One region of the Enterobacter sp. N5-15 genome, then DNA from elsewhere that is predicted to be linked to it. Evidence: predicted binding sites of a transcription regulator. Region 1 holds the regulator's gene; each other region holds the start of a gene.
What was found. The regulator CRP, encoded in region 1, controls carbon source genes, mostly activating them, when cyclic AMP is high. The targets are predictions, from matches to a motif close to ATGTGANNNNNNTCACAT.

Region 1 (2,267 bases):
TCGCAGTAATCCGCAAGCTGCACATAGAGCAGGCTCAGGGATTCACGCAGCGGCTGTTCGCGCCACAGCCAGAACCAGAACCAGTTAAACAGCCCGTACCACAATGTCCCCAGGGCGTAGATCAGCAGCGGCTCCCACACCGGCATATTCCCGGCGAGGCTCAGCGTGAAAATGGCCGCAATCAGCGAGGCGGGAAGCAGGCGGGCGTGCAGCGAACTGATTTCCGCCGTGACGCCGAGGGTCATCGCCAGCACGGTCAGGATCAGCGGCAGCGGGATATCACGAGCCAGTAACAGCTGTACGGCGAGGCTACAGCCCGCAAACAGGCAGCCGCCGATAATCAGGCGTTTGAAAAAGCGCTTATGCGGCGTGTCCAGACCGGCAATGTTGCAGCAGGCGGGCACGAGGGAAAACAGCAGGCCTTGCTGAAGATGTCCGAGGATCAGACCTATGGCCACAGGAAGACACAACACCAGCGTTTGTCGCAGTGCGTAGTTAACTTCCGGGTGATAGATCAGCCTGCGCCACATGGGGAGTAGAGACAAAAACGGCGTGACACCTTGCGATGGCACGCCGTTTAAGCGGAATTAACGCGTTCCGTAGACCACGATGGTTTTACCGTGGGCGGAGATCAGGTTTTGATCTTCCAGCATTTTCAGGATACGGCCCACTGTTTCACGGGAGCAACCGACGATCTGACCAATTTCCTGACGGGTAATTTTAATTTGCATGCCGTCCGGGTGGGTCATAGCGTCTGGCTGTTTCGCCAGGTTCAGCAGGGTTTGTGCGATACGGCCGGTAACGTCCAGGAAGGCGAGGTTACCCACTTTTTCTGACGTGACCTGCAGACGGCGCGCCATCTGGGAAGAAAGACGCATCAGGATGTCAGGGTTAACCTGAATCAGCTGACGGAACTTCTTGTAAGAAATTTCAGCCACTTCACATGCTGTCTTTGCACGAACCCAGGCGCTACGTTCCTGGCCCTCTTCAAACAGGCCCAGTTCACCGATGAAATCGCCCTGGTTCAGATAAGAAAGGATCATCTCTTTCCCTTCTTCATCTTTGATCAGCACTGCCACCGAGCCTTTAACGATGTAATACAACGTTTCCGCTTTTTCACCCTGGTGAATCAGCGTGCTCTTTGATGGGTACTTATGAATGTGGCAATGAGACAAGAACCATTCGAGAGTCGGGTCTGTTTGCGGTTTGCCAAGCACCATGCGCTGTTATCCTCTGTTATAAGCTGTCACCAGAGTCATCAGATGCATCCGGACTCTGGGGTTGCAATCGAATTCTTACCCATACCCTGGGAAGTCGGCTACCGTAACGTTTCGCAGCCAGTAAAGTTTGATGTCCTCTGCATACATGTGTAACGTCAATGTATTACTGTAGCATCCAGAGTGTTTTAGCATAGCTTTCGCCGCGTGTCTCCTGGTGTCTCGCTTCAGCATGATGCAGGTCGCCTTCCATTGCGAGAAATGTAACGCACGCGTAATCTGTCACCAAAAATGCAACGTTGGAGTTTAAGAATATGCAAGCGCGCGTGAAATGGGTTGAAGGTTTAACGTTCCTGGGCGAGTCCGCGTCAGGACACCAGATTTTGATGGACGGTAACTCCGGCGATAAAGCGCCAAGCCCAATGGAAATGGTGCTGATGGCGGCAGGTGGATGCAGCGCAATTGACGTGGTGTCGATTCTGCAAAAAGGTCGTCATGACGTCACGGATTGTGAAGTCAAACTCACGTCAGAACGTCGCGAAGAGGCGCCACGCCTGTTCACCCATATTAACCTGCACTTTGTGGTCACCGGTAAAGAGCTGAAAGACGCGGCGGTCTCGCGTGCGGTGGACCTGTCTGCGGAGAAGTACTGCTCTGTGGCGTTAATGCTGGAGAAAGCGGTAAAAATCACGCATTCGTATGAAGTGATCGAGGCCTAATTATTTGGGCATCGTGCGTGTTGATGCCCTCACCCTAACCCTCTCCCACAGGGAGAGGGAACATGTTCACGCGATCTGCTTCCCTTCCATCAGTCGCTCCACCAGCGGCGTCATGATGAGCTCCATCGCCAGCCCCATTTTTCCGCCCGGCACCACTAACGTATTCATGTGCGAAATAAACGAACCCTGCAGCATGGCCAGCAGCCAGGGGTAATCAATGCCGTCGAGGTTGCGGAAATGGATCACCACAAAGCTCTCATCCAGAGACGGGATACTTTTGGCGGCAAACGGGTTGGAGGTATCCACCGTCGGCACGCGCTGGAAGTTGATA
Region 2 (2,267 bases), 1.2 Mb from region 1:
TTATCCCCGCTTAACAGCAGGTAGTTTACCTTGCCACTGTTGTAGGCGTTCAGCGCGCCCTGAATGCGGTAACGGTAATACTGGTTAATGACGCCGGTGCGGTAATACTTGGCGGTGCCGAGGACCACGCCAACCTGACGATAGGGCAGGTCCTGCAGGTCATCAAAGATGTAGGGGGCGGTTTTCCAGCTCATCCAGCGGTCGAGACCCAGCACGATCAACAGCAGTATGCCGACCAGGACAGACAGGCTGTAAAAAACGCGCTTTAACATGGAGATGGCTCGTTCGTGGATGAAATTTAACTCAGGCTACTTTACCCGCCTGGTTAGCGCAAGAAACAGCGACTCAACTGAGGGGTTTTTCAGCAAACTGGCGGGCATTTCTGCCCGCCGGAAGGTTCAGGCAAGCAGTACGCGGTCAATTGTCGTACAGCCTAACGCTTTGAGCGTTGCGGCGGTGGCATCCCACTGGATCAGTGGCGCATCGGCAATCTCAGCCAGAACGGCGCGCTGAATGTCCGGATAGTCATAGCCGTTCAGGCTCAGCAGGTTAAGCGCGCCCTGCAGCGGTGGCAGGGTTGGGTTAAACGCGGCGTTTTCCGCATAGCTGCCGCTAAAGATCCGGCCATCACGGCACTGCAGCGCCACGCCGCTCGGGGACTTGCTGTACGGCGTGTGGCTCTTGTTGGCCGCGCAAATGGCCGCCTGGTTCAGGTCATCGCCGGACGGGGCGTAACCGTGGTCCTGATCGTCCATCAGCAGCGTTTTGATCTCCAGATCTTTCGGGCCAAACGCGTCAGGCAGATAATCCCCCAGCGTGTGCGGCGCGCGGCCCGGCAGGTTGATGCGCAGCTGCAGCCCGCTGTTCAGCTCGTTCATAAACTGACGGCAGTGGCCGCAGGGGGTGTAGTTAACGGTAATGGCGCTCAGGGCTTTTTCACCGCGCAGCCAGGCGTGGCTGATGGCGCTCTGCTCGGCGTGAACGGTCTGCTGCATGGTCGCGCCCAGGAACTCCATGTTGCCGCCGAAGTACCAGGTGCCGCTGACGCCGCGCGCAATGGCTCCGACGTTAAAGTGGGAGAGATCGGCCCGCGCGCAGGCGGCGGCCAGGGGAAGCAGTGCGAAAGCCAGCGCGTCTTCGTCCAGTCCCGTTGCCTGTTTCAGCATCGTGACCTGCTCCGCGGTCAGCAGGGCGGGGAAGTGTGCATCTGCCAGAACGGGAGCCAGGGCTGACTGCAAATTCTCTGCAAGCTGGGCGAAAGCAGCTTGAAAACGTGGGTGCATGGCGTTTGCCTCATAAAGGTTAATGGATCGGTAGTTTACGGAGCCGTCAGGGCTTTATATGTGATCCACTTCTCATTATGTATGCAACTTATGAAATCAAAATGAAATTTGCGCGACGCATCGCAAATTTTAGCCCATCACCGCCAGAATCAGCGGGAAAATGAACGGGGCCAGCAGGGAGGTGATAATCCCGCAGATCACCAGCGCCAGCGAGCTAAACGCCCCTTCCTGATAATCCAGCTCCGCACAGCGTGCAGTGCCCAGGGCGTGGGAGGCGGTCCCCATCGACAGTCCCCGTGCCGCTTTAGTATGAATACGCATGCCGTTCAGCAGGGTGTGACCAAACACCGCGCCTAGTATACCGACGAAAATGACGCACATCGCGCTAATGGCCGGGATCCCGCCGAGGCTGCCACCCACTGCCATCGCGATAGGCGTGGTCACCGATTTAGGCAGAATAGAGGCGGCAATCTGCGGGGAGGCCCCCATCAACAGCGCCACCGACGTGCCGGTGATCATCGCCACCAGGCTGCCCACAAAACAGATGGTAATGATGGATTTCCAGCGGGCGCGGATCTGGTGGAGCTGCTCATATAAAGGAAAGGCGAGCGCCACAACGGCGGGCTGCAGCAGGTCGTTTAAAATTTTGCTGCCGGCAAAATAACGTTCGTAAGGAATGCCGGTGAGCAGCAGGAGCGGAATGATCACGACCATTGCCACCAGCAGCGGGTTCAGCAACGGCATTTTGAAACGAGCGGCAAGCTTGCGCGCGGCGAAGAATACCGCCAGGGTTAACGGCAGCGACCACCAGATATTGGCCATCATTTTTTTGTTTTCTCCCCAACCACGTTACGTTCACCGTGCACCAGATGCGAACTCCAGCTCACCACCAGGAAAACCACCAGCGTACTTACCGCGCAGGAGACCACAATCGGGCCGAACTGGGCTTTGAGCAAATCAAAATACTGCATAACCCCGACGCCG
Region 3 (2,267 bases), 2.1 Mb from region 1:
AGCATTAAGTTGACGATCGATCTGTTGTTTAAGGCCCGGTAGGTTCAGCGCGCCTTCCGTGTCAAAGGGGGTCACGATGGCCGTCAGTACGCCCCTGATGTTGTTATACATGATTCACTCCCTGGCTATTCATGTTGGGAAACAGTGTCCGGTAAATCGCCTGCACCTCGTCGTGGTTGACCTGACAAGGGGCGTTGTTCATTAGTCGCTTAACGTTAAGGGCCGCATCGCTCAGGGAGGGGATGTCGTCGCGCGGTACGCCCAGCGCCTCCAGGTTGTCCGGCAGGTTGAGCCTGCGAACCAGCGCGGCAAAGTACTCCACCAGCGCGTGGGATTTCTCTTCGTCTGACAGCGCCGTATCCGCACCGGGCACCAAATCCCATACCTGCGCAAATTTCGTCACGCAGTGGGGGCGAACCGCTCGCATGCAGGGTGCCAGAAGAATGGCGTTAGCGACGCCGTGCGGCAGGTGATATTTACCGCCGAGCGGATAGGAAAGAGCGTGAACCAGGTGGGTGCCTGCATGCGCAATAGCAACCCCGCCGTAGTAAGACGCCCACAGCATCTCCAGCTTCGCCAGCAGATTTCCCGGTTCGGCGCAGGCCGTTTCAATGTTGTTCAGCAGCTTAGCCAGTCCCGTCAGCGCGGCGTTATCGCTGACCGGGTTGGCAACCGTTGAGGTGAAACACTCAATCAGATGACACAACGCGTCAATCCCGGTAGATGAGGCAATATGCGCGGGCATGCTGGTGGTCAGCTCTGGCAGCAGGGCGACGTAATCGGGCAGCAGTACGGGGGAGATAATGCCCACTTTCGTGTTTTGCTCCGGAATCGCAAGAATGGCATTCGGCGTCGCTTCCGAGCCGGTTCCGGCAGTGGCCGGGATCAGCAGAGAGGGGATGCGCGCCTCAGGTTTTATGCCCGCCAGAAGGTTATCCAGCCCCGGCGACAGCGGATGACACAGCACTGAGAGCAGTTTGGCCACATCCAGTACGCTACCGCCGCCGATCCCCACGATAAGCCCAAACGTCCCGCTTAACCCCGCGAGCAGCTGGCTGACATCGTGGTGGGAGGGTTCAGGCGGCACGCTGTCAATAATCGTGACGCGGCGGTTGTCCTCTTCGAGGAGCGCGCGGATCTGCTTTGCTGCCTCCAGACGCGCAATGTTGCCGTCCGTCACCAGCAGCAGCTGCGTTTTATCAGTGAGTAACGGCCTGATGGCGGCGATGGCATTCGCGCCGCTAATAATGGTGCTGTTGATCGTAACCACGCTTTTCTCCTGTCTTTGTGTCCATGATTGATTTCGCTCAAATAAGACGCTTCATGGTCATCGTGTGGCTAAATTTATAATTTATTCGCAAACTGATTAACTTGATCTTGCTCACATATAATCAATCATGATTGAATATAATCATTAACAGAAAAGGCGAACCCGGAGTGGGGATGAAAGTGAACAATCTGTACAGAGAGGTTGTGGTCGTCGCAGATGACTTTACCGGTGCTAACGATGCCGGCGTCAGCCTGGCGCTGTGCGGCAAAAAAGTCAGCGTGGCGTTTCATACACCTTTTACCCAGACGACCGATGCGCTGATCGTCAATACCGATTCCCGGGCGCTGTCGGCATGGGAGGCGGCCGAAAAGGTGGCCGCACTCGGGGCGGATATCGCGGATGCCCGCTGGCTTATCAAAAAAATGGATTCGACGCTGCGCGGCAACGCGGGGGCCGAGTCACAGTCCCTGAAGATATTGAGCGGCAAGCGCCAGGTGATTGTTGCCCCGGCATACCCCGCGGCAGGGCGGATCACGCGGAACGGCAGGTGTCTGGTAAACGGTATTCCGGTGGACGAAACCGAATTTGCCAGCGATCCCAAAACGCCCGTTCCGTCTGCCGTGATTGCTGACCTTTTTCGCGACGTGAGCGGTAAAAACGTGACCGTGGAGACGCTGGCAGCCGAACTGGCGCAGGGAACGGAGTGGATCTTCGTTGATGCGCAGACCGACGAGGAGCTGGATGCCATTATCGCCGCAGCAATGACCTGCGCGCAGATGCCGCTGCTGGTGGGTTCTGCCGGGCTATGCGATGCGCTGGCCCGTCATCTGGCCCCGGCGCGACGCAAGCAGCTGTTGGCCGTGGTGGGGTCGATGAGTGAGATCGCTCAACGCCAGGTCGCACTGGCCACAGGTGCTTCCGGCGTCTCGTCGGTATTCATTGATGTGAATGACGTTTTGCGCGGCGTTACGGCCGGGTATCTCGCCCGGATCGCGCA

Region 2: cdd (cytidine deaminase) is a predicted target of CRP. The motif match lies at 1,342-1,359, and genes of this name have one in related genera.
Region 3: AC2TE5_RS11360 (iron-containing alcohol dehydrogenase) is a predicted target of CRP. The motif match lies at 1,370-1,387, and genes of this name have one in related genera.

The regions. Positions count from the first base shown of each region.
Region 1 covers NZ_CM170150.1:4,445,940-4,448,206, reverse strand. Annotated here, with positions in the region: gene AC2TE5_RS21135 (YccS/YhfK family putative transporter) at 1-530, opposite strand, end outside; gene crp (cAMP-activated global transcriptional regulator CRP) at 588-1,220, opposite strand; gene AC2TE5_RS21125 (OsmC family protein) at 1,532-1,936, shown strand; gene AC2TE5_RS21120 (phosphoribulokinase) at 2,003-2,267, opposite strand, start outside.
Region 2 covers NZ_CM170150.1:3,196,354-3,198,620, reverse strand. Annotated here, with positions in the region: gene sanA (outer membrane permeability protein SanA) at 1-272, opposite strand, end outside; gene cdd (cytidine deaminase) at 399-1,283, opposite strand; gene AC2TE5_RS15175 (CidB/LrgB family autolysis modulator) at 1,413-2,108, opposite strand; gene AC2TE5_RS15170 (CidA/LrgA family protein) at 2,105-2,267, opposite strand, start outside.
Region 3 covers NZ_CM170150.1:2,383,363-2,385,629, forward strand. Annotated here, with positions in the region: gene AC2TE5_RS11355 (dihydrodipicolinate synthase family protein) at 1-111, opposite strand, end outside; gene AC2TE5_RS11360 (iron-containing alcohol dehydrogenase) at 104-1,270, opposite strand; gene dtnK (D-threonate kinase) at 1,444-2,267, shown strand, end outside.